Regions from separate parts of the Bacteroides sp. OM08-11 genome, predicted to be linked through region 1. Evidence: riboswitches for the same ligand, from Rfam matches in the RefSeq annotation. Region 1 holds a riboswitch; each other region holds the start of a gene.
The links. Region 1 has a riboswitch for cobalamin ahead of DXC10_RS14440 (cysteine-rich CWC family protein). Riboswitches for the same ligand answer to the same signal wherever they lie in the genome.
Positions count from the first base shown of each region.

Region 2: it holds a riboswitch for cobalamin, as region 1 does, so the genes downstream of both, DXC10_RS08755 (tryptophanase) here and DXC10_RS14440 (cysteine-rich CWC family protein) in region 1, are expected to answer to the same signal.
Region 3: it holds a riboswitch for cobalamin, as region 1 does, so the genes downstream of both, DXC10_RS13710 (cobalamin biosynthesis protein) here and DXC10_RS14440 (cysteine-rich CWC family protein) in region 1, are expected to answer to the same signal.

Region 1 is NZ_QSTJ01000009.1:18,699-28,759, reverse strand. It holds gene nrdD (anaerobic ribonucleoside-triphosphate reductase) at 1-1,193, shown strand, start outside; gene nrdG (anaerobic ribonucleoside-triphosphate reductase activating protein) at 1,177-1,641, shown strand; cobalamin riboswitch at 1,726-1,933, shown strand; gene DXC10_RS14440 (cysteine-rich CWC family protein) at 1,999-2,247, shown strand; gene accC (acetyl-CoA carboxylase biotin carboxylase subunit) at 2,213-3,724, shown strand; gene DXC10_RS14430 (biotin/lipoyl-containing protein) at 3,740-4,255, shown strand; gene DXC10_RS14425 (acyl-CoA carboxylase subunit beta) at 4,258-5,790, shown strand; gene DXC10_RS14420 (putative transporter) at 5,893-7,581, shown strand; gene DXC10_RS14415 (nucleotidyltransferase family protein) at 7,554-8,306, opposite strand; gene DXC10_RS14410 (RNase adapter RapZ) at 8,312-9,742, opposite strand; gene DXC10_RS14405 (cobyrinate a,c-diamide synthase) at 9,917-10,061, shown strand, end outside.
Region 2 is NZ_QSTJ01000004.1:53,074-63,134, reverse strand. It holds gene DXC10_RS08760 (4'-phosphopantetheinyl transferase superfamily protein) at 1-284, shown strand, start outside; gene DXC10_RS08755 (tryptophanase) at 294-1,667, opposite strand; cobalamin riboswitch at 1,942-2,148, opposite strand; gene DXC10_RS08750 (ATP-binding protein) at 2,470-4,269, opposite strand; gene DXC10_RS08745 (response regulator transcription factor) at 4,244-4,933, opposite strand; gene DXC10_RS08740 (hypothetical protein) at 5,145-6,266, shown strand; partial or broken gene DXC10_RS16710 (hypothetical protein) at 6,473-6,598, shown strand; gene DXC10_RS08735 (hypothetical protein) at 6,891-7,202, shown strand; gene DXC10_RS08730 (6-bladed beta-propeller) at 7,279-8,436, shown strand; gene DXC10_RS08725 (hypothetical protein) at 8,442-9,068, shown strand; gene DXC10_RS08720 (hypothetical protein) at 9,207-10,061, shown strand, end outside.
Region 3 is NZ_QSTJ01000008.1:40,421-50,481, forward strand. It holds gene DXC10_RS13700 (30S ribosomal protein S16) at 24-563, shown strand; gene DXC10_RS13705 (TlpA disulfide reductase family protein) at 687-1,787, shown strand; gene DXC10_RS13710 (cobalamin biosynthesis protein) at 1,949-2,917, opposite strand; cobalamin riboswitch at 2,972-3,192, opposite strand; gene DXC10_RS13715 (anaerobic ribonucleoside triphosphate reductase) at 3,471-5,678, shown strand; gene nrdG (anaerobic ribonucleoside-triphosphate reductase activating protein) at 5,690-6,190, shown strand; gene bioA (adenosylmethionine--8-amino-7-oxononanoate transaminase) at 6,317-8,770, shown strand; gene DXC10_RS13730 (8-amino-7-oxononanoate synthase) at 8,773-9,936, shown strand; gene DXC10_RS13735 (pimeloyl-ACP methyl esterase BioG family protein) at 9,976-10,061, shown strand, end outside.

The DNA.
Region 1 (10,061 bases):
TAGCTTATTATGATAAATATTATTTCAATAGCCTTTTTGAACATTTTGTATTTCCAGACGGTAGTAAACCTGACTGGAGCTCATTAAGTTGGTTGCAGAAACGATTTATGAAATGGTTCAATAAGGAACGTACTAAAACAGTACTTACCTTCCCGGTAGAAACCATGGCGCTACTAACAAAAGATGGAGATGTATTGGATAAGGAGTATGGTGATTTCACGGCAGAAATGTATGCTGAAGGACATTCGTTCTTTACCTATATGAGTGATAATGCCGATTCTCTGAGCAGCTGCTGCCGTTTGCGTAACGAAATTCAAGATAATGGATTTAGTTATACTTTGGGGGCAGGTGGTGTATCTACCGGTTCAAAAAGTGTGTTGACGATAAACTTGAACCGTTGTATACAACATGCCGTAAAATCCGGTTTGATTTACCATTTCTTTCTCGAAGAAGTTGTGGATCTTGTTCATAAAGTACAGATAGCTTACAATGAGAACCTGAAACAACTACAAAACAAGGGTATGCTTCCATTGTTTGATGCCGGTTATATCAATATGGGACGTCAATATTTGACAATCGGTGTGAATGGTTTGGTGGAAGCTGCGCAATTTATGGGTATAGATATTAATGACAATCCCAAGTATGAAGCTTTTGTACAGGAAATATTGAGTATTATTGAAAAATATAATAAGAAATATCGTACAAAAGATTTGTTATTCAACTGTGAAATGATTCCTGCTGAAAATGTGGGTGTGAAACATGCCAAATGGGATAAAGAAGCTGGTTTCGAGACATTCCGTGATTGTTATAACAGCTATTTTTACATTGTGGAAGATACTTCGCTGAATATCGTAGATAAGTTCCGTCTGCATGGTCGTCGTTATATAGAACATTTGACGGGTGGCTCGGCACTGCACATGAATTTGGAGGAACATTTGAGCAAGGAACAATATAGGCAATTACTTCGTGTGGCTGCAAGTGAAGGATGTAATTACTTTACTTTCAATATTCCGAATACAATTTGTAACGATTGCCAGCATATAGATAAAAGATACCTGAAAGAGTGTCCGAAGTGCCATAGTAATAATGTTGATTATCTGACTCGTATAATAGGTTATATGAAACGCGTAAGTAATTTCTCACAACCACGGCAAAAGGAGGCTGCACGAAGATATTATGCTCCGCTACACTGATTATGATATCGTTTTTCAAGAAATACCGGATGAGGTGACGTTGGCAATCAATATTTCCAACTGTCCCAACAAATGTAAGGGTTGCCATAGTGCTTATCTAATGAAGAATGTTGGAGAGTCACTGACGGAAGAGAGTCTGTCGGCACTTCTTGAAAAGTATGGTAATTCTATCACTTGTGTTTGTTTTATGGGTGGGGATGCCGAACCTGCCGAAGTGGAACGACTGGCTCTATTTCTTTCTAATCGATTTACTATTAAAGTCGGATGGTATTCAGGTAAACCTGAGTTACCTGCCGGTTTTGATACAAAGTATTTCCGGTATATTAAATTAGGTCCGTATGTTGAAAGCCTTGGCGGTCTGAAGTCTGAACGTACCAACCAACGGCTATATCGCATTGATAATGGCATCTTCAATGACATTACATACCGTTTTAAACGGCAAACATAAAATCTCCCTCTAATAAACAACCAATACCTGTGATAAAAGAAAAGACTTTTATAAATCTATTCTCAATTAATTTAGATTTTCCTTTATCTTTGTCGCCGAATTGGCTTCGGATGAACTATTCTGTCATCCGAATTAAAAGGGAATCGGGTGTAAATCCCGAACAGTCCCGCTGCTGTGAAGCTCTATTTAATATTTTGAAAAAGAACTTTTACCACTGATATTGTGTTTATATATCGGGAAGGTTTCAAGATAGGAGTTAGTCAGAAGACCTGCCATTCATTAAAGGTTGCCTTTGCTCGTGGGTTAGGAAGACAGACCGAAAGATTAGATTAACATTAAAATTTAAAAGGGATGCCTATGAAAAAGGTATGTCTACGTTGTGGTGCAACATTCCAGTGTATGCACGACAATATAACGCAATGTCATTGTACAACGGTACAGCTGGACTTACAGCAACGTATGTATTTAAAAGAGAATTATCTGGACTGTTTGTGTCCGCGCTGTCTGGATGAAGTAAAAGATGCATTTTACAGAAGCGGAAAAAATCCCCAATATATTAAGCAAAAACGAAATGATAAAAAAAGTACTGATAGCCAACAGGGGTGAGATTGCCTTGCGTGTTATGCGTTCATGCCGAGAAATGGGAATGCTTGCCGTAGCCGTTTTTTCAGATGCCGACCGTACGTCACATCATGTAGCCTACGCTGACGAAGCCTATCCGATAGGTGGAACTACAGCTAAAGATAGTTATCTGAATATTGAGAAAGTAATATCTGTGGCTAAACTCAGTAAAGCAGACGCCATCCATCCCGGATATGGTTTTCTGTCTGAAAATGCAGATTTTGCACGTCGTTGTAAGGAAGAAGGTATTATTTTTATAGGTCCTTCGGCTGAAACGATGGAAGCTATGGGAGATAAGATCGCTGCCCGCAAACGAATGATTGCCGCCGGGGTACCGGTAGTTCCCGGAACAGAACGACCTTTACAGAATGCTGAAGAAGCAATACGTGTTTGTAATAAGATAGGTTATCCAGTGATGTTGAAGGCATCTATGGGAGGCGGTGGCAAAGGTATGCGGCTTATTCATAGTGAAAATGAAGTTGTGGAAGCATACAATACAGCCCGTTCCGAATCGATGTCATCTTTCGGTGATGATACGGTTTATCTGGAAAAGTTTGTAGAGGAACCTCATCACATCGAGTTTCAGGTTTTGGGCGACAATCATGGGAATGTAATTCATCTTTTCGATCGCGAGTGCTCGGTACAGCGGCGCAATCAAAAAATTGTGGAAGAAAGTCCGTCACCTTTTCTCACTGAAGATCTACGAAAAGAGATGGGAGAAAAGGCTGTTGCTGCGGCCAAAGCTGTAAGTTATTCCGGTGCAGGTACCATTGAGTTTTTAGTGGATAAAAACAGGAATTTCTATTTCCTTGAAATGAATACCCGGTTACAGGTAGAACATCCTATTACAGAAGAGGTGGTTGGCGTAGATTTAGTAAAAGAACAAATCAGGATTGCTAATAACGAACCTTTACACCTTAAACAAGAAGATTTATTTCAACGTGGTCATGCGATAGAGTGCCGCATCTGTGCAGAGGATACGGAAAATAACTTCATGCCTTCACCGGGTATCATCAAACAACTGACGGAACCGAACGGGATCGGAGTTCGTATAGATAGTTATGTGTACGAGGGGTACGAAATACCTATCTATTATGATCCGATGATTGGTAAATTGATAGTGTGGGCAACAACCCGCCAATATGCCATCGAACGTATGCGACGCGTGTTGTATGAATATAAGATAACAGGATTGAAAACAAATCTGGCTTATCTGAAACGTATCATGTATGTACCGGACTTTGTGAAAGGCGAGTATAATACCTTGTTTATTGGAAAAAATGCCCGCATGTTGGTTCGCACTAATACAACTAACAATGAACTGGAAAATATTGCCATGATTGCCGCTTATATAGATTATCTGGTTAATCTGGAAGAAAATACGTCGGGACAACTTCCAGACGGACGCCCTATTAGTCGCTGGAGAGAATTCGGATTGCAGAAGGGTGTACTGAGAATTTAATTGATTGATAAGAAAATGGAAATACATATTGGAGACCGGACAGCAGATGTTACACTGGTCAGTAAAAATGGAAATAAAGTACAGTTAACCATTGATGGTAAACCATATGATGTAGATATTGTAATGGCAGAAAACGGAAGCTGTTCTATTCTACACAACGGTAATTCGTTCAATGCCGGAATAGTGCGCGCAGAAGGAGGGAAGAGTTATGATGTAAGTATGCTCAACCGTTCATATCATGTAGATATTGTAGATACGCAAGCCAAGTATCTGCGCATGAGAAAAGGTGCGGATGAGAAACAGGATAATAAGATTATAGCTCCCATGCCGGGTAAAGTCGTAAGTATTCCTGTGAATGTTGGTGACCAATTGGTTGCGGGAGATATTGTCGTAGTATTGGAAGCCATGAAGATGCAAAGTAACTACAAAGTGAGTGCGGATTGTGTAGTAAAAAATATACTGGTGAACGAAGATGAACCGGTAAATGCCAATCAGGTTTTGATAGAATTGGAGCTTATTAAAGAAGAATAACCATGAATAGAGAAGATATATATAAACAGTTTGAAGAACTGGATAAACGTGCCTCATTGGGTGGTGGGGTAGAGAAAATAGAAAAGCAACATATTTCCGGTCGTATGACAGCACGTGAACGCATTGACTTTTTACTGGATAAAGGGACTTTCAATGAGTTGGATAAATTTGTAAATCATCGTTGTACCGATTTTGGTATGGAAAAAAAACAAATAGCCGGTGACGGTATGGTGAGTGGTTACGGTAGAATAGATGGTCGGCTTGTGTTTGTTTATGCTTACGATTTTACAGCTCACGGCGGTTCATTGAGTGAAATGAATGCGACTAAGATAGTCAAGGTGCAACAACTGGCACTAAAAAATGGTGCTCCGGTGATTGCATTGAATGATTCGGGAGGAGCGCGTATTCAAGAAGGTGTAAATAGCCTTGCGGGATATGCTTCCATTTTCTATCAGAACACAATAGCATCAGGAGTCATTCCCCAAATATCTGCAATTCTTGGTCCTTGTGCCGGTGGAGCCTGTTATTCTCCGGCATTGACTGATTTTATTTTTATGGTAAAAGAACAAAGTCACATGTTTATTACAGGGCCAGATGTAGTGAAAGCCGTAACTCATGAGGAAGTGGATAAAGAAGAATTGGGTGGTGCTTATACACATAGCAGTAAGAGTGGAGTGACTCATTTCATGTGTAATAACGAAGAAGAAACTTTGATGAGTATTCGCGAACTTCTAAGTTTTTTGCCATCCAATAATATGGAAGATACACCTTTCAAACCCTGTACGGACGATATTCATCGTCAGGTAGAAGCTTTACAAGCAGTCATTCCGGAAGATCCAAATATGCCTTATGATATTAAGGATGTCGTAGAGCCGGTATTGGATAATCAATATTTCTTTGAAGTAATGCCCCATTTTGCCAAGAATGTAGTCATTGGCTTTGGCCGTCTCAACGGGCGTTCAGTAGGAATTGTCGCCAACCAGCCTGCGTATCTGGCTGGAGTACTCGATATTGATGCATCTGATAAGGTTGCCCGTTTTATACGTTTTTGTGATTGCTTCAATATTCCATTAATAACCTTTGAGGATGTACCGGGATTTTTGCCGGGAACAATGCAGGAGCATAATGGCATTATTCGTCACGGAGCAAAAATCGTGTATGCTTATGCAGAAGCGACAGTTCCAAAAATAACGTTGATTACACGCAAAGCGTATGGAGGGGCGTATATTGTGATGTCCAGTAAACCGACTGGTGCTGATGTAAATCTAGCTTATCCACAAGCAGAAATTGCTGTAATGGGAGCTGAAGGTGCTGTAAACATCCTTTATAGAAAAGCTTCTACCGAAGAGAAAAAAGATATAATTGAGCAATATAAGGAAAAATTTTCTAACCCTTATCGTGCTGCTGAACGTGGTTTTATTGATGAAATTATTATGCCGCGTGACACCCGTTACAAATTGGTGCAGGCATTAGAAATGGCTCATAATAAGAACCAAAGTAACCCACCGAAAAAACACGGTAACATGCCTTTATAAATAGTTATTAAAAAAATGTGTGAATGGTATCCCCGGAGAAGTGATTTCTGCGGGGATATATTATTGAGTTTTAATTATTAAAACATATAAAATGCTGATTTTATGGAATTGTTAAGAAATTTGTTCGAAGGATATCCTCATCTATGGGGTGGAGGAGTGGCACACTCCGTACTTATCTTATCACTAGTCATTGCTTTCGGTATCATGCTGGGGAAAGTGAAGATTGCCGGTATCTCTTTGGGGGTTACCTGGATATTATTTGTAGGCATTATATTCGGACATTTCAATCTTAATTTAGATGAACATTTACTTCACTTTCTGAAGGAGTTTGGTTTAATACTATTTGTATATTCTATCGGTTTGCAAGTTGGACCCGGTTTCTTTTCCGCCTTTAAAAAAGGTGGATTCACTCTGAATATGCTGACTGTGTTAGTCGTATTTGTTAGTGTATTGATTACCATTATACTTCATTTCTTTACAGGTATTCCCATTACTACCATGGTAGGCATTCTTTCCGGTGCCGTAACCAATACTCCCGGTTTGGGCGCTGCCCAACAAGCAAATAGCGACTTGAACGGGATAGATGCTCCTGAAATTGCTTTAGGTTATGCAGTAGCTTATCCGCTAGGTGTAATTGGATGTATTTTAGCGTTACTCGCGTTGAAATATCTTCTCCACATTAATACGGCAAAAGAAGAAATGGAAGCTGACCGTGGACTGGGACATTTACAAGAATTGACTGTACGTCCCATTTCTGTTCAAATACGAAATGAAGCGGTAGAAGGAAAGAAAATCAAAGATATCAAACCATTACTAAACCGGGCATTCGTTATCTCACGTATACGTCATCACGAAGGAGATGGAAAGGCTGAATTGGTAAATGCAGATACTGTACTACATGTACAAGATGAAATTTTGTTTATTGCTAATCCAATTGATGTAGAGGCTATTATAGCCTTTTTTGGTAAAAAAATTAATGTTGAATGGGAACAATCAGATAAAAATTTAATATCTCGCCGTATTCTGATTACAAAGCCGGAATTGAATGGAAAGTCTTTGGCACAATTAAAGATACGTAATAATTTCGGTGCCAATATAACACGGGTAAACCGTTCTGGTGTCGATTTGGTAGCTGCTCCTCAGCTTCAGTTACAAATGGGTGACCGTGTCACTATTGTAGGCAGTGAGCTAGCCGTTAGTCATACGGAAAAGATATTGGGTAATTCGTTGAAACGACTGAATCATCCGAACTTAATACCCATTTTTCTAGGTATTGCTTTAGGCTGTATTCTGGGTAGTCTTCCTTTTATGTTTCCGGGTATTCCTCAACCTGTTAAGTTGGGTTTGGCAGGTGGTCCGCTGATTGTGTCGATACTTATCAGCCGTTTCGGTCCTCAATACAAATTGATAACCTATACGACAATGAGTGCCAATTTGATGATACGAGAAATAGGTATCTCTCTCTTCTTGGCTTGTGTGGGTTTAGGAGCAGGAAAAGGATTTGTAGATACCATTATTTATGAAGGAGGATATGTTTGGATAGCTTATGGCGCTATAATTACTGTAGTTCCTCTATTGATAGGAGGTTTGATAGGGCGATTTGCCTGGAAACTGAATTATTATACTCTGATAGGAGTATTGTCAGGTACAAATACCAATCCTCCTGCATTAGCTTATTCTTCAGATCTGACTTCTTGTGATGCACCCGCTGTGGGATATGCCACAGTTTATCCATTAGCAATGTTCCTGCGGGTACTCACTGCTCAGATATTGATATTAGCATTGGCATAGTATTCTTCAGCTTTTGCCAATGTTTCCGGTTTTCCTATATCAAACCATTGGAAACCTTGGAGCGGATAACCTTGTATAGGTATATGTTGACAGATGGACAGGTAAAATGGGATAATAGAAAATTTTCCTGTCCACTGTTCATTTTTCATATAGCGGAAAAGGGAAGGAGAGATAACATGTATGCCGCCAAATGCTAATTCTTTATAATCTCCTTCGTGGAAATTAAATCCCTCCGGTTTTATTTCTTGGGTAGACTTATTTATCCATCCATGCAGGTTATAACTATCATCGAATAAGAGATAACGGGATGTTTTTCTTTCACTGACAAGTAAAGTTGCTTCTGCATTACTGTCCTGATGATGGCGATAGAAGGTTGTCAAATCTATATCAGTCAGGATATCTGCATTATGAACGAGAAACGGTTCGTTACCATCTAAAAAGGGACAGGCTTTCTTGACACCGCCGCCAGTATCAAGCAGCATATCGCGTTCATCGCTGATATGGATGTTTAAGCCGAAGGAATTATTGGCATGAAGGAACTCGACAATCTGCCCTCCAAAGTGATGAATATTGATGGTGATATCATCGAATCCGGCTTTTTTTAATCGTAATATCACTCGTTCCAGCATGGGTTTACCAGCTACCGGAACGAGTGCTTTGGGCATATTATCCGTCAGTGGGCGTAAGCGGGTACCCAAACCGGCGGCGAAAATCATGGCTTTCATTAATACTATTGTTTCGATTTAAATGTCTGTTCGATGTTTTGTTCCCTATGAATAAGGTTTACCTGTACCCCAAACTTCTGATTTAAGTGTTCAGCCAAATGTTGTGCTGAATATACAGAACGGTGTTGCCCACCGGTACAGCCAAAACAGATAGATAGGTTTGTGAAACCACGTTCCATATAGCGTTTTACAGATGCATCTACCAAAGCATACACATGTTCAAGGAAAGTGGCGATTTCCCCATCATCTTCCAGAAAACGAACAACCGGTTCGTCCAATCCGGTAAAAGGCTTATATCGCTCGTACTTTCCGGGATTATTCACGGCACGACAATCGAATACAAATCCACCACCATTACCGGACGAGTCTTCAGGAATACCTTTCTTATAGGCAAAACTGATAACCTTCACCACTAAACGACGTTTTTGCAGGTCATCGGTAAATTGTTTTAATTCGGTAAGTTCGCGCAGTACTTTACAAAGATATGGATATTCGGGATAGGGCTCCTGCAACAACTGACGCAAATTTTCGATAGCAAACGGTACACTTTGAATAAAGTGAGGCTTTTTCTCGAAGTACCCCCGAAAACCATATGCCCCCAATACTTGCATAGTGCGGAATAAAATGAAATGACGGAGTTGCGCATAAAAATATACTTCGTCTACAGACTGATATTTACGTAACGCTTCGATATACTCCTTCAGCAATTCTTTGCGTAGGCTCTCGGGGTAATTTGCTTTGGCTTGCCACAAAAATGAAGCTACGTCATAGTAAACGGGACCTTTACGTCCTCCTTGAAAATCGATCAGCCAAGGTTCGCCATTTTTGATCATGACATTACGGCTTTGGAAGTCACGGTACATAAAAGTAGCCGAACTATTGCGAAGTAATACATCGGACATTTTTTGAAAATCATCTTCCAGACGGTCTTCCTGGAAGTCCATACCTGTGGCTTTCAGAAAACAATATTTAAAGTAGTTCAAATCCCATAAAATTGAACGACTGTTAAACTCGGCCTGCGGATAACAATAAGAGAAATCCATTCCATCGGCTCCGGCAAATTGTATCGCAGGCAATAACCGGATAGTCTTACGCAACAACTGCTTTTCATCTTCACCAAATACACTGGTTTTACGCCCTTTCTCTATAGCATTGAAGAGTAATGTGTCACCCAAGTCTTCCTGTAAATAATAGATATCATCATTGGAACGGATATATACTTGTGGAACGGGCATGCCTTTTTGTCGAAAATGTTCCGCCATATAAAGAAATGCACGATTTTCTTCAACAGATTCGCCACTGACACCAATCAATATCAGGTTGCCGGTGAGACGGAAATAGCGACGGTTAGAACCGGAAGATGGAAGTTCATCAATAGTTTCCGGTTCATGCCCGGTATATGTAATGTAGAGTTTTTTTAGTTCGTCAATTATCATAGTAATTATTTTATTTTGGCAGCTAAGATAAAACTTTTGTCGGAGATATGTTTACCTTTGCACATGAAATGTAAGTCTAACTTCAATCACATATCGTAGTTTGTCAATGTACCTATGTGTTAAAGATAAGAAAAACGTGTCATGACCTTAGGGAATAAATCGTAAATATATAAAATGGCTACAACTCCTCAATTTCTGATTGCAGCTCCTACTTCCGGTAGTGGAAAGACTACCATCAGCCGCGGACTGATGGCTTTATTTACAAAAAAAAGATTGAAAGTACAACCTTTTAAATGTGGTCCTGATTATATTGATACCA
Region 2 (10,061 bases), on a different contig from region 1:
GGGTGAGGCGTGTATCGCATAAATTCATGCGTGATGATGAAATTCCGGAAACATTTCAGGGAACTGATATTTGGTCTTTGCTGCTTTACTGGTCGGCAAAGGAAACGATGTTTAAATGTATGAATGCTTCCGAAGTCGATTTCCGGGAACATTTGCGTATTTTCCCATTTACGGTAGACCGACAAGGCATTTTCTCCGCTGAAGAATATCGTACAGCAGAGAAAATGCACTATTCAATTCATTATTATATATATCCGGATTTTGTACTGACTATGAGTCTGTAAAATCACTGTTTACAGTCTTTCTAACTGTATGGTGAAGTGGCGCATCAATGGAGCTTCCCATGCGATACGTATTCCATGCTTAATGCTTTCGCGTTTATCATATACGTTTTTCAGGGCGGCAGCCACCACATTCATGTGATTGTCGGTATATACCCGGCGAGGAATAGCCAAACGCAACAAATCCAAGCCGTCGAAGCGGTTTTCACGAGTAACGGGGTCACGGTCGGCAAGCAGATAACCGATTTCGCAACCACGGATACCAGCTTCCAGATACAGTTCAATGGTTAAGGTTTGTGCCGGAAATTCTTCTTTGGGAACATGAGTCAGAACTTTGGGGGCATCTACAAAGATGGCGTGACCTCCTGCCGGACGTTGGTAAGGTATCCCGTATTCATCCAACTTTTGAGCCAGATATTCCACTTGGCGTATACGGGTTTCGAGGTTATCGAATTCTGTGTTTTCATCCAGACCGATGGCAAGCGCATTCATGTCACGACCATTCATACCACCATAAGTGAGGTATCCTTCAAATTGTACACAAAAACTTTTAGCCCCTTCATACCAGTCTTTCCGGCGGGTAGCGATAAATCCACCCATGTTTACGATACCATCCTTTTTGGCACTCATGGTCATACCGTCAGCAAGGGTAAACATTTCACGAGTAATCTCTTTAATGCTTTTTTCGCTATAGCCGTCTTCTCTCATTTTTATAAAATAAGCATTTTCGGCAAAGCGTGCAGAGTCGAATAATACAGGTTTGCCATACTTATCTGCAACAGCACGAACTTCGCGTAGATTTTGCATGGAAACGGGTTGCCCGCCGGCCGTATTGTTGGTGATAGTAACAATGATAAACGGGATACGGTCATTGTGTTCCTGCAAAGCTTTTTCCAGTTTAACCGGATCTACATTGCCTTTGAATGGAATTTCCAGTTGTGTTTGTTTGGCTTCGTCAATGGTACAGTCCAATGCCGTTGCTTTACGTCCTTCTATATGTCCTTTGGTAGTATCGAAGTGAGAATTTCCGGGAACGATGTCTCCCTCGTGAACCAAATAGGAGAACAGTACATTTTCTGCAGCGCGTCCCTGATGGGTGGGGATGATATATTCAAAACCCGTCAGACGGGTGATGACTTCTTTTAGTTTGAAGAAGGAAGTGGCACCGGCATAACTTTCATCACCCAACATCATTCCTGCCCATTGACGGTCGCTCATGGCACCCGTACCGGAGTCGGTGATGAGGTCGATATAAACTTGTTCCGATTTGAGTTGAAAGACGTTATAGTGGGCTTCTTTCAACCATTGTTCACGTTCTTGGCGGGTACTTTTACAGATAGGCTCCACCATTTTGATTTTCCATGATTCGGCAAATGGGATTTCCATAATCTTTTCTTTTTAGTATTTGACAATAGGTCATTGAAAAGTAGGTTAATTACTTTTTGTGTGCCGAATATAATTATAAAATAGCTATAAAACAATATTTGATCTTACTTTTTGTAAAATAAATGTCCGGGCGAAATCACTTCGACCGGACACTATTCAAATAAACTTGGCAGAGTTTATTGTAATTTTACTTTCTCTGAATCAGGTTTGATGAATGAAATGATGTGGACGATTTGTCCGGCTTCATTAGACTCAACGCTTTTTCCTCGAAAGCAATGATAAATGGTTGCATGGCAGGTCTTCTGACTCGTTTCTGTTACAAACACCTTCCCGGAAGCATGCTTCCAGTGGTATAGAGAGTTGTTGTCTGTAACATTGCATGAAACTTACAGCAGCGGGACTGTTCAGGATTTGCACCTGATTCCCTTTTAATTGCCATCTTTGAAAGAAAAAATGGCAAACCAATGCGTTGCAAAGATAAGAAGAATTTGGGAGAAAACAAGTTTATGAATATATTAAATGTCAGTGGGATGATACCGTTGGAAAGATGGTACAAATCCGTTCATAAGATAGTTTTTGTACGCTAAAGGAGATATTAACCTCATAATTAAGCTTCGTCTCAACCGCCGGGATATATATCTTGGCGGCTAAGATGGCCATCTCGGCAGCTGAGATTTGCATCTCGGCTGCTAAGATATAGTTTATCTTTAGGATGGTGTGCTTTTCTCCTGATGAGAATATATATTTATCAGCAGATTGATATACGTTTTTCAATATAGTGGGGTATATTGCCTGATATGCATCAGTATTTCTCTTTAGCCAATGTGAACACGAACTCCAGTCCTCCGCCTTGGCTGTTCTTGGCGGATATTGTTCCTCCATGTATGATGACGGCGTTTTTTACGATAGCCAATCCTAGTCCGGTACCTCCAAGTTTGCGTGAACGTCCTTTGTCCACCCGGTAGAAACGTTCGAACAGGCGGTTCAAATGTTCTGGTGATACGCCTACTCCGGTATCGGCAAAACTGAAATAATAAAAGTTCTCATCTTCACGGAAACAGCTGATATGGATGTGGATATGCGTTCCCGCATATGCAATGGCGTTATCCGTCAGATTACGGAAAATGGAATAGAGAAGAGAATAATTGCCTCGCAGTTGTATGTTGGGTTTTAAGGAATTGACAACAGTTATTTGTTTTTCTTCCAACTCTAAAGATACTTCGTTGACGATGTTGGTCACCAGCATGCTGATGTCCACTTTCTCCATGTCGATCATATTGGCGGCTTCGTCCATGCGTGTCAATACCGAAATGTCCCGTAGCAGACGGCTCAGACGGTTACTTTGAGCATAGCATCGTTCCAAAAAAGTCTGCATTTTCTCTCGGGAGATGGTTTCATTGTTTACAATGGTTTCCAAATATCCCTGAATGCTGCTTACGGGCGTTTTCAATTCGTGGGCGATGTTCTGAGTCAGTTGCCGTTTCATCCGTATCTGTTCTTCTTCCAGAGTAATATCATTGATGGAAATCTCGAAACTTAAATCCTGAAAGATAATACACTCCACAATAAAGATGCGTCCGTTTTTATTGATATTGACGGACATGCGTTTCTCTTCCTTGCCGGACGGACGTTTTTGTGCCTTGTTGATGAAATCCGTAAGTTTCTGGAATTCACAGATAGCGAAGATTTCTTCCGTTGTTTGCAGGTTGGAGTCAGAAATCAGATTGCTGTATTGGGTGAACAGATTGTTGACAAGTATTTCTTTTTTGTCTTTGGTGAATACCCCTAAACCTTCGCGTGAGGTCTGCAAGTGGGTAATCAGCTTTTCACGTTCGATGTATAAGGCTTCCTTCGTCTCACGTAGACGCTTGTATATCTGGATGATATGTTGGGATATTTCTCCCAATTCATTGTGTGGAAATGCTGATTGCATATCCATTTCTACAGGCTCGTTTTTATCGGCGCGTTTGGCAAACTCGCGTAGATGATTGATTGCTGTTCCGAGCTTGGAGGTGAACTTGTAAAAAACGAACATTAACAGCAGCGTTACAATGACGGTAAACCATATGTAGTGTGGATCTGCTGCCAGGCTGTTTATCAGATTGACATTGTAAGGCAATGCCGAACGGATAATATAGTTTTTATAAAGTGTGGCAGAATAGAAATAGGGCATTCCGGTAGTCTCGGAAGTTCGGCGCAAGTCGTATCCTTTTCCGCTTTTTAATGCGGTTTGTATTTCCTGGCGATTGATGTGGTTGTTGAATTGGCTGTGATTGATTTTATTGTAACTGTCGTACAATACGTCTCCGTGCAAATCCACAATGGTGACACGCAGGTCTCCGGCTATATATCGGGATGTGTAATTATCCAGCAGGGGAGTCCACAGGCTGTCGGGAATGTCCCGTATCTCTTGCTGCAGGCGTTCGTTGTAGTCTTGAAGTTGCGTGTCAAGTAATTCTACCTTGTATTCTTTTTCCCGTTGATACTGATAAGCGATGAAACAAATGGCGAATACAAGAAACAACGAAATTACCGAAAGGAATAACTTCCGGCTGAAAGACAAAAAATGTCCATCGTTATTCTGCTTCGAAACAATATCCATATCCTAAACGAGTTACAATGCATTTACCATAAATACCGATTTTTTTGCGCAGACGGGTAATGTTTACGTCGATGGTACGGTCTAGAACATATACCTCGTCACTCCAGATACGACCCAAAATGTCTTCACGGGAGAATACACGTCCTTTGTTTTGCAGTAATAGGAGTAGAATTTCGAACTCTTTTTTGGTGAGTGGGGCTTCTTCTCCATTTATACTTACTTTCTTTTTGATGATGTCCAGCACCAGTGTCTGGTAAACGAGCTGTTCCGGTATGTGCTCCGTTTCCTCCTGTTGTGTACGGCGTAACACGGCTTTGACGCGTGCAGCCACTTCGCGTAACGAGAATGGTTTGGATATATAGTCGTCGGCGCCCAGGTTGAACCCTGTTACCGTGTCGTTTTCTGTATCTTTGGCTGTAATGAATATGATGGGGACTTTGGCGGTCTTTTTATCCTTCTTCAGCATACTTGCCATTTTAAATCCGGAAATTTCCCCCATCATTACATCCAGTAATAAAAGATTATAGCTACTGATGTCCATCTTCAGGGCTTCTTCGGCAGAATTGGCCGTATCTACTTCGTAACCTTCGTTCTCCAGGTTGAACTTTAAGATTTCGCACAAATCTTCTTCATCGTCCACTACTAAAATCCGGTAATCGTTCATTGCATTTTTATTTATATGTGATGTGGAACTGACAGTTCCTTTATCACAAAGTTAAACTTTATTTCTTTTCTTCGACAAAAGTGCAGTGATTTTGTTACGGGAAAATGAAATAAGTGTTACATTATCATTACATTTGTAGTGAAGGATGTGGTTGGGAATTTATTTTCCAGTCATTCTTTATATTTTCAAACTATAAATGACTGGTTGTACTATGAAAAATTATTGTAAAAAAACGTTATGGAGTAAGATTATATTGGGTATCCTGGCTACAGGATGTATGATTTTTTTGTTATATCGGAACGAATCGCGATTATGTAATGAACAAGCGAAAACAATATTTAGGAAAGCATTAGTACAAGAATTGCAAAAACGGGATACTGTATCTGTTTTTCATTGGACTAATAAAGAAACAACACTTTTTTTGGAAGAAAATATTCCAGATGTGGTAAAGATAGAAACAGAACTTGGTGAAAAAGAATATCGAATACCATCTGAGAAATACCAATATAGTATTGTAAAAGATGAAACTCAACGTGGTTTGCTGACTTACCTTTTAAGTGAAAATCCTTTGAACGTGGATTCTATAAATGTGATATGGGATAGTTTATTAACCACAATAAATCCTGACCTAAAGACTTATACACGAGTTTCCATTACGGATTTGGAAGGATATATAACTTCTTCTTATTCAAAAATAAATTTAAGTTCCATTCCAGCTGATAGTTTATGTTCTTACTATATAGGGGCCCGTTGTGAAATTGAAGTAACGGGTTTTATCTTTTATCATTGGTGGGATATTCTGTCTTTTCGGTATATATTGATAGTGGGTTTACTTTGGCTTTTGATAGGAAGTCTTTTTTATCTCGGGAAAAAAATATATTGTTGGATAAAACTTAAATTAGTTGAAGAAAAGATAGTTATAATAGAGAAAGAAGTTCCGGTTATTCCTGTGGAAACAGAAAAATCATGCACTTATCAGTTGGGTAAAGATTTTTATTTTGATGTAGAGCGGAAAATGCTGAAGAAAGACGGTATTATTAGGAGATTGGCTCCTCAAGTGACTGATTTGTTTGTATTGTTCCTTAGGAATAAATATCATAAAATTTCTGTAAAGGAGATTTGTGCTGCACTTTGGCCTGACAGTAGCGGAACTGTGGAACGTGTACATACAGTAATGCGTCGTTTACGTAAATCATTGTCGAGTATTTCAGAACTTCAGATTAACTATGAACATGGTGAATATCAGTTAATAATTCCCCATTTCATCGAAAAAAATGAAGTTACTGATGATGTGGAAGTAGATGTTCCCGTACTGACTGATACTGGCAAGTAATATATAGTCAGCATTTGTCAGCGTTAAAAATAGGAGATTGATTTTATAGTGCATAATTTTACACCATCATTAATTTATAATATTATGATTTCGTTATGAAGAAAAATGGATTATTTGCAATCTTGTTGTATGTATTGAGTATAATGTGTTTTGACGCCGCCCAATCGCAGAAAAAGCTTGATGATTTGTTCTAAAATAATGTAGAAGCTTTAGCTACTGGTGAAGATGAAGTACCTGTACATTGTTATGGAAGTAGAAGTGTGGACTGCCCTTCTGGTGCTAAAGTGAAATTCGTAATTTCAGGTTTTGGCCTTGATACTCAATGTTGGTAGATATATTAATATTTTAAGAAATGCTTGTTGTTGGACTAATAATAAGGGAGGAGTATTTCTGTTTGTATATAGGTAGGCTGTGATAAGTGTTTATGAAAAGGATACTTATAAAATGTCCTATTTATTATGTGATGGTTAGATGAATTTTATATAGTTGAAAATCAATTAGGTACCTAATAATTTGTTAAGAAAATGTTTAATATAAAAAAGACGCCGATGAAAACATAGAAAGAATGAGATATTTAAATGATTTTTTGTATCACAGATGAAATAATTATAAAAATCAACATTTATGAAAAAAATATATATATTCTTACTTTTATTGATAGTGGCTATTAATATAGGTTTCTCTATATGCGGAGAAATGAAATTTTCAGATTTGGAATTGTTAAAATTAGAAGCGCTCGCAAATCCAGAAATTGATGCAGGAGGAGGAAGAGGACCATTACGTTCGTATGGATGTGTAATTATAGTAAATGAAATTGCCGGACATCATGATGATGGCTCTCCTGTTATTATCCCCGTTGCATACCCTGGAGAACAGGGAAATTGTGAGGGAATTACTGGTTCTTGTTCTCCATATTCATGTACGAAGATTTATTAAATACTACTAATAATCAGGGGGAATTTTTTGTAGAAAGAATAGCTCCTCCTGATTCTTTAATTATTATCTATATACTATGAAACTATTTGTTTTTTGTTTTATTACATGTATTTTGTGTGGGTGTCGTTCCATGACATATGATGATGAATCTTGCGAAAACATAAAAGAAATATTGATAAATCCTGAAGAAGTTGAAGCTTTTTGGGATTTGTCCGTTAGATTGAATGATTCAGTGGATATTATATCTTTGGAAGTAACAGATGAGTGTCTGATTTCTGCTATAGGTAAATTCGAATATTATAAAGATTATATATTTATATCGGATAGGACGAACGCTAAAATTTTCATGTTTTCTTCGACGGGAAAATTTATAAAAAGTATCGGTAATTTTGGGAAAGGTCCCGGCAGATATTCTTCTTTAGGAGACTTCAGTTTTAAAGGTGATTCTATTGTCGTTCAAGATGCCTTCAATGATAGTTATATTATATATGATTTCTTTAGTGATGCTTATCGGGAAGTTTCTTGTGATGTACATGGAGTGGAATTCGTTTTGTTTGATAATATTGCTTATGTCATTTCAAATTATTATCAATCGAAATATGGAAGTTATAATTTGTTTTGTTATGATTTTAATACAGGTAATCTGATTGAACCTGGAATTTCTTTTCAAGAAGAATGGACTAAATTGAGATCAGCGTATGGTTTAAAAAGATATTCTGATAAATATAATGATACTGGTTTATTGATATATCCTTTAAATGATACAATTTATACGATAAATAAAGAAGGAGTATTTCCTTCATATCTCGTTCATTTTACGGAGAGAAGTCTGCCGGAAGAACTGAATATAAAGAACGAAGAACTTTATCGATATGTACACAAGAATCGTTATTTGAAAGGTTTGGAGTTTGTACAACATACGGAAAATTATTTATTGGGATATTATATTGATGGTAATTTTAGATATATATTATATGATAAACGTACATCTAAGGTTGTGGTAGGGAAACAAATGATATTTAATGCTTTAGGGGGAATTCCTGTTTATGATTTTGCAACGGCGGATAATAATGTTTTTTTTGCATTATATTCATCTGATTTTCTATTGTCCTATTGGAATGTTGTTAAGGATAAATGTAAAAGTCATTATAATAAAGAAAAGATGGATTTATTGGTTTCTACGATAAATGAAGATTCGAATCCGGTATTATTGAAATGGTATTTTAAAAATTAGGGGAAATGCAAAAGGGCAGAATTGTATTAGTTGGTTTATTGGTTATTGTATTAGTAGTGATTAGTGTTTATAATTATATTCATTATGGTATAATTGTTGAAAATCAAGAGTTTATATATGATTTAAAAAAGAAATCTGATTTGGAGATAGGTCAAATGGAAGCTTTAAAAGAATGTAGGGCATATGAGATATTTCTTAATGGGACTAGTATTAATGCAGATGCTTCAGTTTTGGATATATATGGGTGTAAAAAAAATATATCCAAGATTGTTACTGACAACATGTTAATTTTACGTTATTCGGAAATGAATTGTGATGTTTGTGTGGATAGTTTAATCAGTAAATTGAATTTATATATGGATTCTGTTGGAATAGAAAATATTGCTTTATTTACTACTTCTCAGAACAAAGGATATATTAGACGATTTAAAAAAGTAAATAAAATAAAATTTGATATTTATGATATAGGATTGAAGTTAGATTCTGTATTGACCGATATTGGTGTACCTTATTTTTTTGTATTGTCGCGTAATAGGAGAGTTAATAATATGTTTGTTCCTCAAAGTGAATATATAGATTTGACGGATAAATATTTACATTCTATTTATATGAAATATTGGATGAATTTATGATAATTATAGCCGTTTCCCTTAAAGATGTAACGTATTGTTTATACAGCCGTATATTCAATAGTGATACAGGAAAAACATGAAATAAATTGTTATATCTTTGTATGATAAATAAACAGTCGTATGAAGAAGCTGATAGATATGTGTAAAGGGTCTCATAAATGGCGTTTGCCGATAGTAATAGTTGTTTTAGCAATAGTGGTGCTCGGTTCTATTTGGCTGAATGTGGCTCCGTTTCGTTCCGGTTTTGAAATAGCGGATGAATTGGGAGGAAATATTTTCCCTTCCAGCATCTTGTCGGTAGCTACCACGGATGCGCAGGTCATAGTTCCGGTGGATTCGATGTATGTGGGAAATCCGAAATCGTGTGTTGCGGTCAGGATACGTTCAGGAAAGCCTTATAGTAAGGTGAGGGTAGAGGTTGCGGAAACTCCCTTCTTCTCCCGTTCTGTATCGGAGTTTGTATTGGAGAAACCCAGAACGGAGTACATTATTTATCCTGATATTATCTGGAATTATGAGGCGTTGAAAAACAATAGCCAGGCAGAACCTATCAGTGTGGCTGTCGCAGTAGAAATGAATGGAAAAGAGCTTGGACAGCGTGTACGCACATTTTCTGTACGTAGTATCAATGAATGCTTGTTAGGATATGTGACGAACGGTACAAGATTTCATGATACCGGTATCTTTTTTGCCGCATACGTTAATGAAGAAAACCCGATGATAGACCAATTGCTGCGTGAGGCGTTGGATACTCGTATTGTAAACCGTTTTTTGGGTTATCAGGGTGGAGCCGAAGTAGTGGATAAGCAGGTGTATGCTTTATGGAATGTGTTGCAGAAACGTAAGTTCCGTTATAGTTCGGTGTCGAATACAAGTTTGTCCAGCAATGTGGTTTTTTCACAACGTGTCCGCACGTTTGATGATGCTTTGCAGTCTTCACAGATAAACTGTGTGGACGGTAGTGTTTTGTTCGCTTCGTTGCTTCGCGCCATC
Region 3 (10,061 bases), on a different contig from region 1:
TTAACTAAAAACATTTTAATTAAATGGCAACAAAAATCAGATTGCAAAGACATGGACGTAAAAGCTACGCTTTCTACTCTATCGTAATTGCAGACGTAAGAGCGCCACGTGATGGTAAATTTATTGAGAAGATTGGTACTTACAATCCCAACACCAATCCCGCCACAGTAGATTTGAAGTTCGACCGCGCACTTGACTGGGTATTGAAAGGTGCACAACCTACCGATACTGTCCGCAACATCCTTTCCCGTGAAGGTGTTTACATGAAGAAGCACCTCCTTGGTGGTGTAGCTAAAGGTGCATTCGGCGAAGCAGAAGCAGAAGCTAAATTCGAAGCTTGGAAAAACAACAAACAAAGTGGTTTGGCTGCTTTGAAGGTTAAAGAAGAAGAAGCCAAAAAAGCTGAAGCAAAAGCACGTCTCGAAGCCGAAAAGAAAGTAAATGAAGTAAAAGCTAAAGCATTGGCCGAAAAGAAAGCTGCTGAAGAAGCTGCTAAGGCTGCTGCTGAAGCACCGGTTGAAGAAGCAACTGAAGCTCCAGCTGAAGAAGCTCCCGCTGAATAAAAAAGCACAGCATCCCTATAAAAATGGGACAACAAAACATAAAATCCTCTCCGGTTATGCCGGAGGGGATTTTTTATTATTATCTTTGTCCCCTACAAAAATTATTTATTAAAAGAATGAACAATGAAAAAAATTACTTATCTGCTCGCTGTCGCCGCTGTATTCGCAGCTTGTAACAGCAACAAGGGTTACACCGTAACCGGAACTGTAGAGGGTGCTGCCGATGGCGACACTGTTTATCTGCAAACTATACAAGGGCGTCAACCCGTTAAATTGGATTCAGCCGTCATCACTAATGGAACTTTTACCTTCAAAGGTGCTCAAGATACCGCAGTCAACCGCTACATCACTTACCAAGCTGCCGACAAAGACGGTATGATGACCATTGATTTCTTCCTCGAAAACGGAAATATCAATGTAAAACTGACTTCCGGAGAAGAAGATTCCGCAACAGGTACTCCCAGCAATGACGCCTATCAGGAAATCAGAACCCAGCTCAATGGATTGAACAGCCAGATGATGGCTATCTATAATTCGATGTCCGACACAACTTTGACCGACGAGCAACGCGAAGCCAAAGGAAAAGAAATGGAGGCGTTGGAAAACAAGATGATGGAAGTTACCAAAGCAGGCATTCAGAAGAACATCACCAATCCGGTAGGTGTACATTTGCTGAAACAGAACTTCTACTATATGGATGTAGCCGATCTTGATCCGTTGATGCCGCAAATTCCTGCCGCATACGAAAACGATGAAATCATCGTCAAAATCAAAGACAACGTTGAAAAGATGAAGGCTACTGCTGTAGGACAGAAATTCACAGATTTTGAAATGCAGACACCGGAAGGCAAGACAGTGAAACTGTCCGATTACGTTGGAAAAGGTAAGGTAGTGCTCGTTGACTTCTGGGCGAGCTGGTGTGGTCCTTGCCGTCGCGAGATGCCTAACCTGGTAGAAGCATACGCCCAATACAAGAATAAGAATTTCGAGATTGTAGGTGTTTCTTTAGACCAAAGCGCCGACTCTTGGAAAGAAGCTATCGAAAAGCTAAATATCACATGGCCGCAAATGTCTGACTTGAAATACTGGAATTGCGAAGGTGCCAAACTGTATGCTGTAAGCAGCATTCCCCACACCGTATTGATTGACGGTGACGGAACAATCATTGCACGCGGCTTGCACGGTGACGGTTTGCAACAGAAATTAGTGGAAGTCATAAAATAAGTGGAAGCCGGATAAACAGAGGCCGGCCCCTCTACATAATCAAAGCCTCGCATTAAATTAATTAATGCGAGGCTTTTGTATATATATGTAGGATTAGCTCCAATGAAATACACCATTTACTCCCATAAGATGTGGCATTTGCCTCCATAAGGTGTGGCATCTCAGAAAGAAAATATCCGTTCTGCCATATCCATCCCCAGTTTCACCGTCTGCCACTGTTTTTCTTCATCGGTATCAGAAAGATGAAGAAGGCTATCCGCATCGGGCAGACAAAGCGTGAAGCGCTTCAATGGAATATAATTCAATACTTCCTCTATTTTCGCCTGCAACTCATCCAGCTCATCTTCTTCCGGATAATAGGAAATTACAAAGCCAAATACAGCTTCTTTTTCACGGACAAACCACAACAGACGGCTACGGTCGCAAATGCCGCAATCATAATTCAGAAAATATGCATCGGCTCCATGAAGCCGTATCAGCATATCTGTCGCTGCATGAAAAGCGACAAACAATCCGTCCGGCCGTTCACGCAACACCCGGTTATTCAGCCGGACAGCCTCATCCATCAAAAGAGATTTCGCACCATCAAACTGCACATAACGACATCCTAAATTATAGAGTGCTGATAATAAATTCTTGTAGGCTACCGCCAAGTCATCCGACAATACATTTATATCCGGATAAATCCGTTCCAACTGCAAAGCGTCAATTTCACGAAGAATTTTGGTGAGTAATTTTCCCGGAGATGGTATATGCTGCTTCGCCAATACATCCCCGACAACAATCCCTGTCAGAAAAGTATAATCATCAAGAATGGGATGATGCGACAGGCTAACCCTTCCGGTCAATTCCAGAACTTTGGATGCAAAATCACCGGTATGCGATTTATAGCCAAGTCCTTCCCAGCCTTCAAGGAAATCACGGTTACGAAAGCCTCCATCTGTAACGACTTTCATTCCTTCGGATTTAAGACGTTCGACAAGGTTGCGTATTTCAGCATTTTCGATGGCCTGCAAGGTATTTAAACTAATCTGTCCTTTCTGATACTGCGCCCATGCATCTTTCAATGTAGCTGGTGCCCACAATGTCCCTGCAATATCAACTTTGAACGGGGGAGACAATTTTTCCATAATCGTTCTTTTTTGAAATTAAAAATTCACCTTCTGCTCTATCCCACGAGTAGCAAAAGAACACTAAAGAATGGCAGGTCTTCTGACTTGATTTCCATTTCGAGCAGCCTTCCCAATCATTCTCCAATATCGAAAAACCATTAGTGGCAGGAGGTAATTACTGAAATGTTTAATATGAAACCTTACAGCAGCGGGACTGTACGGGACTTACACCCGTTTCCCTTTTAATTGCAAATAGCGAAAGCCATAAGCAAACCAATTCGCTACAAATATAACTAAAGTATTTGAAAACACATAAGTAGACTTTTCTTTTTTCATTTATAAATTCAAAACAATTTTACATCATCGAATGATACGATTTTCATTAAAGTTTACTTATAATCATCTCATTTAAAATAAAGTTTTCCATTCAACAAACAAATACACTTGGTTATCAACATATTAACCATTTTTAATCACACAAAAGTTTTCCAAAAAGAAAATCATATAGAGAACTATTATATCTTTGTCCACTCAATTAAGTAAAACAATAAAATCTAAAAAAGCAACGGTAATGATACAAACGGTAATCAAGCGTGACGGACGTATTGTCGGTTTCAATGAAGAAAAAATAGTGACTGCCATTCGTAAAGCCATGCTCCATACGGACAAAGGAGAAGATTTGCAGTTAATTCATCAGATCACCGATCACATCTCTTTCAGAGGAGAGCCGCAGATGACGGTAGAAGCTATTCAGGATATGGTAGAAGTAGAACTGATGAAAAGCAGCCGCAAGGATGTCGCACAGAAATACATCGCTTACCGCAATCAACGCAGCATCGCCCGCAAGGCTAAGACACGTGATATCTTTCTGGAAATCATCAATATCAAGTCCAATGATATCACTCGTGAAAATGCCAACATGAACGCAGATACTCCTGCGGGGATGATGATGAAATTTGCCAGTGAAACCACCAAACCGTTTGTAGACGATTACCTGTTGAGTGATGATGTTCTGGATGCCGTCAGCCAAAACTACCTGCACATCCACGACAAAGATTATTATCCCACGAAGAGCTTGACCTGTGTACAGCATCCGTTAGATCGTATCCTTAACTACGGTTTCTCTGCCGGACATGGAGAGTCGCGTCCTGCCAAACGCATCGAAACCGCCAGTATCTTAGGTTGCATCTCATTGGAAACGGCTCAGAACGAAATGCATGGCGGACAGGCTATTCCCGCTTTTGACTTCTATCTGGCTCCGTACGTCCGTAAAAGTTATATTGAAGAAATCAAAAACCTGGAGGAATTGTATGGCAAGGATTACTCCCACCTTTATCAGAAGGAGTTGACGGACTATCTGCCACAACCCTTGGACGGACTGTCTGATGAGAAACGTATCGTCCAACATGCCGTCAACAAGACTGTAGCCCGTGTACATCAGTCTATGGAAGCATTTATCCATAACATGAACACGATACATTCCCGTGGAGGTAACCAAGTGGTATTCAGCTCCATCAACTATGGTACAGACACCTCTGCCGAAGGACGCTGTATCATCCGCGAATTGCTGAAAAGTACTTATCAAGGAGTGGGAAACGGAGAAACAGCCATCTTCCCCATCCAAATCTGGAAGAAAAAACGAGGAGTAAGTTATCTGCCCGAAGACCGTAATTACGATCTCTATCAGCTTGCCTGCAAAGTAACCGCCCGCCGTTTCTTCCCCAACTTTCTGAACCTTGATGCTACTTTCAACCAAAGTGAGGAGTGGAAAGCTGATGATCCCAAACGCTACGAACACGAAGTAGCCACAATGGGATGCCGTACACGTGTTTTTGAAAACCGTTTCGGACCGAAAACCTCCATCGGACGTGGAAATATTTCATTCTCCACAATTAATATCGTCCGCCTTGCCATCGAATGTATGGATATAGAGAATAAAGAACAACGCATCGCCCGCTTCTTCTCCAAGTTGGACTCCATGCTCGAGATTACGGCACGCCAGTTGCACGAACGTATGGAATTCCAGAAGACTGCATTCGCCAAACAGTTCCCCTTGCTGATGTCTGCCCTATGGATAGGTAGCGAAAAGCTGAAACCGAACGATAGCATTGCCCCGGTTATCAATCAAGGTACATTGGGTATCGGTTTTATCGGTTTGGCCGAGTGTCTGGTTGCACTACTTGGAAAACACCATGGCGAATCGACAGAGGCTCAGGAGCTGGGAGTCAAAATCGTGACCTACATGCGCGACCGCAGCAATCAGTTCTCCGACCAATACCAGCATAATTATAGCATATTGGCCACTCCGGCCGAAGGGTTATCGGGCAAATTTACCCGGATAGACCGTAAAAAGTTCGGTATCCTTCCGGGTATCACAGACCGTGATTATTACACCAACTCCAACCATGTACCTGTATATTACAAATGCAGTGCCCGTCATAAAGCTGAAGTGGAAGCTCCCTACCATGAACTGACGCGCGGCGGGCATATATTTTATGTAGAGATGGATGGAGATGCCACGCACAACCCGGAAGTCATTATGCGTGTGGTAGATATGATGGATCGTTATAATATCGGTTATGGCTCTGTCAATCACAACCGTAACCGTTGCCTGGACTGCGGATACGAAAATTCTACTGCCAATCTGGAAGAATGTCCGAAATGCGGAAGCAGACATATCGACAAGTTACAACGTATCACTGGCTATCTGGTAGGTACTACCGATCGTTGGAACCAAGCCAAGCTTGCGGAGTTAAACGACCGTATCACTCATCATTAATCGTTGAAAAAATGATTTCTATTCTCGACATATTAGAAGATACTACTGTAGACGGTCCCGGTTTCCGTACCGCTATTTATGCAGCCGGATGTCCTAACGGATGTCCCGGCTGCCACAACCCCGAATCATGGGACATCCATCGCGGATACTGGATGAGTACGGACGAGATCCTGAAAAAAGTACTTGCCGACAATTTTGCGGATGTGACCTTCAGCGGCGGTGATCCGATGTTCCAGCCGGAAGGTTTTACAGAGTTGGCATCGGCCATCAAAATCAAAAGCCGGAAAAACATATGGTGTTATACGGGATATACCTTTGAAAATCTGTTACGTAACCCTCGGCAAGCAAAGTTACTGGAATATATCGATGTGCTGGTAGACGGCAAATTCAGAAAAGAGCTACGCGATGAGAGCCTTTACTTCCGTGGCAGCAGTAACCAACGGTTGATTGACGTACAAGCGTCACTGAAAGCAAACAAAACCGTGAACTACAACTACAATCCGGGAATTTAACGGCTTAGTTTCCCGGCAAGTCTTTCTTGTGAATTTTGAATTAACTTCTATAGACGGCATCCCATCAGAATATTTTTCCTACATTTGTGCCACGAAAAGAATTTATAACGAAGGATTCTGAACACCATGCATAAAAAACAAGCCAATAAGAAGACGATACGCTTCCGCCGCTGGAGCCGGAAAACTTATGCCGCATTTGCCAGCATAGGCCGCCAAGTCACGATTGGCTACCTGCGGAAAAATGTAGCAGACAGTTCGCTGCGTAAGCAAAATTCGGTTCAGACTCTCCCCTATTATATCCAAATTATGACTACAAATGAATTAAAAGCCCAGATATTGTCAGGCATAGACATATCGCCCGACCAAGCAGTCTGGCTGGCCAATATGGCCGATCGTGAAGCGCTGTACGCCGCCGCACACGAAATTACCGTCGCATGCGCGCCGCGCGAATTCGACATGTGTTCCATCATCAATGCAAAATCAGGACGATGCCCCGAAAATTGTAAATGGTGCGCACAATCTGCCCACTACCACACGAAAGCCGAAATCTACAACCTGCTGCCCGCTGAAGAATGCCTGAAACAGGCACAATACAATGAACAACAAGATGTCAACCGTTTCTCCCTCGTAACCAGCGGACGCAAACCTTCATCCCAACAAATTGAACAACTTTGCGATACGGTGCGCCACATGCGCCGCCACTCGTCTATCCAGCTGTGTGCTTCACTGGGCCTGTTGGATGAGGACGAGTTAAGGGTTCTGCACGAAGCCGGCATTACACGATATCATTGTAACCTGGAGACAGCACCTTCTTATTTCCCTACTTTATGCAGTACCCACACACAGGAAGAAAAACTACACACGCTCCAGGCTGCCCGCAATGCAGGTATGGATATTTGTAGCGGTGGCATCATCGGTATGGGAGAGACGATGGAACAACGTATCGAATTTGCCTTCACCTTGAAAAAATTGGGAGTGCAATCCATTCCTATCAATTTACTCAGTCCTATCCCCGGCACACCGCTCGAAAATCAGCAACCGCTAACAGAAGAAGAAGTACTGACTACCATCGCCCTTTTCCGCTTTATCAATCCTACAGCCTATCTTCGTTTTGCGGGAGGACGTTCCCAACTCAGTAAAGAAGCGGTAAAGAAATCTCTTTATATCGGAATTAATTCTGCCATCGTAGGCGATTTGTTGACCACTCTCGGCTCAAAGGTTTCGGAAGACAAAAAGCTGGTTGAAGAAGCGGGATATCAGTTCAACGGTTCGCAATTCGACCGGGAACATTTGTGGCATCCTTACACATCGACCACCAATCCACTGCCCGTATATAAGGTGAAGCATGCCGAAGGGGCAACAATTACCATTGAAACGCCGCAAGCCCCGAACGGCAAGCAAACACTTATCGAAGGTATGTCGTCATGGTGGTGTGCCGTACATGGATACAACAATCCGGCATTAAACAAAGCGGCAGAGGAACAACTCGGAAAAATGTCGCACGTAATGTTTGGCGGACTAACCCACGATCCGGCGATAGAACTCGGTAAATTACTGTTGCCTTTGGTTCCTCCTTCCATGCAAAAAATATTCTATGCGGATTCGGGATCGGTAGCGGTGGAAGTAGCTCTGAAAATGGCGGTACAGTATTGGGTTGCGAAAAGCCAAGCCACCCCATCGCAAAGCGAGTTGAAGCAGAAGACCAATTTTGTGACCATACGCAGTGGTTACCACGGAGATACTTGGAATGCCATGTCCGTATGTGATCCAGTGACAGGTATGCACTCCCTGTTTGGTTCGGCATTACCCGTCCGGTATTTCGTACCGCAACCTCGTTCGCGATATGACGGGGAATGGGATCCGCGAGATATCGTTCCATTGAAAGAAACGATAGAACAACACTCCGGAGAGTTGGCGGCACTTATACTGGAACCCATTGTACAAGGAGCAGGAGGTATGTGGTTCTATCATCCTCAATACTTGCGTGAAGCGGCAGAGTTGTGCCGCAAACATGGTTTATTGCTCATCTTTGACGAAATAGCAACCGGATTCGGACGTACAGGGAAACTGTTTGCCTGGGAACATGCGGGGACAGAACCGGACATCATGTGTATTGGTAAAGCACTGACGGGAGGATATATGACACTGTCTGCGGTACTGGCAACAAATGAAGTGGCCGATGCCATTTCTAACCATGCTCCGGGAGCATTTATGCACGGCCCTACTTTCATGGGAAATCCATTGGCATGTGCCGTGGCATGTGCTTCAGTGAAATTACTGACATCCGGTGAATATAACTGGAAAGAAAAAGTATCACGTATCGAAGCACAACTGAAAGAAGAGCTGGAACCTGCCCGTCACCTGCCACAAGTAGCGGACGTACGGATATTAGGAGCTATCGGGGTTATTGAAACCAAAGAACCGGTGAATATGGCATGGATGCAACGCCGGTTCGTGGAAGAAGGAATCTGGGTACGTCCATTCGGGAAATTGGTGTATCTGATGCCACCGTTCATTATTGAGCCGGAACAACTGAGCAAGTTGACGAAAGGACTGATTAAGATCGTAAAGGAGATGTAACCATGCACACAACAGACTTTATGCAGCAAGAACTGCAACAGTTAAAAGAGCATAGCAATCTGCGCCGTCTGCCAGAAATGATACACGACGGACGAAACGTAATCGTAGACGGAAAACGGATGCTTAATTTATCGTCCAACGACTATTTAGGTTTGGCTGCCGACCGTGTATTGAGAGAGGAATTCCTGAACACACTGACTCCTGATACATTTATGCCGACTTCCTCTTCTTCCCGGTTGTTGACCGGTAATTTCTCCATCTACGAAGAACTGGAAACAGAACTTGCCCGGCTGTTTGGAACGGAAACAGCCCTGATATTCAATAGCGGTTATCATGCCAATACCGGTATTCTGCCGGCAGTAAGCAATGCACAGACCCTGATACTTGCAGATAAGCTGGTACATGCCAGCCTGATTGACGGTATACGGCTTTCTGCGGCAAAATGTATCCGTTACCGTCATAACGACTTGGAGCAACTTGCCCGGTTACTGAAAGAACATCACACATCCTATATCCGGATTATTATCGTCACCGAAAGTATATTCAGCATGGATGGCGACCAGACCGATTTAAACGCTCTGGTACGATTGAAACAGACTTATGACAACGTGTTGCTCTATATAGACGAAGCGCATGCTTTCGGAGTACGGGGCAAGCTCGGATTGGGGTGTGCCGAAGAAACCGGATGCATTGGCGATATTGATTTCCTGGTCGGTACTTTCGGAAAGGCAGCCGCATCGTCAGGAGCGTATATCGTATGCCGTCAAGTGATACGCGAATATCTCATCAACCGGATGCGTACCCTTATCTTTACCACCGCCCTTCCTCCGTTGAACATTGCCTGGACATTATTTATGATACGAAAAATGGCAAGCATGCAGAAACGGAGAGAACATTTAGCCCACATCAGCCAAATTTTGCGGGACGCCTTGATCGCACAAGGATACGAATGTCCCAGCGTAAGCCACATCGTACCAATGATTGTAGGATCGAGCAAAGACACCATCCTGCGTGCAGAATACCTGCAACGCCACGGGTTCTATGCCCTGCCCGTCCGTCCGCCTACGGTACCGGAAGGTACATCACGTATCCGTTTTTCGCTGACAGCAGAGATAAAAGAAGAAGAAATGGAGCAACTGAGAAACTGCTTAAATGAGAGTTTTTAAACATATATCAAATAATAACTTAATTAATTCAGAAAGAAAATGAAACAAATTTACGTTATAAACGAGAACCAACCCAAGTTGCTCCTGTTCTTTGCCGGATGGGCAGCCGATGAAACCCCTTTCAA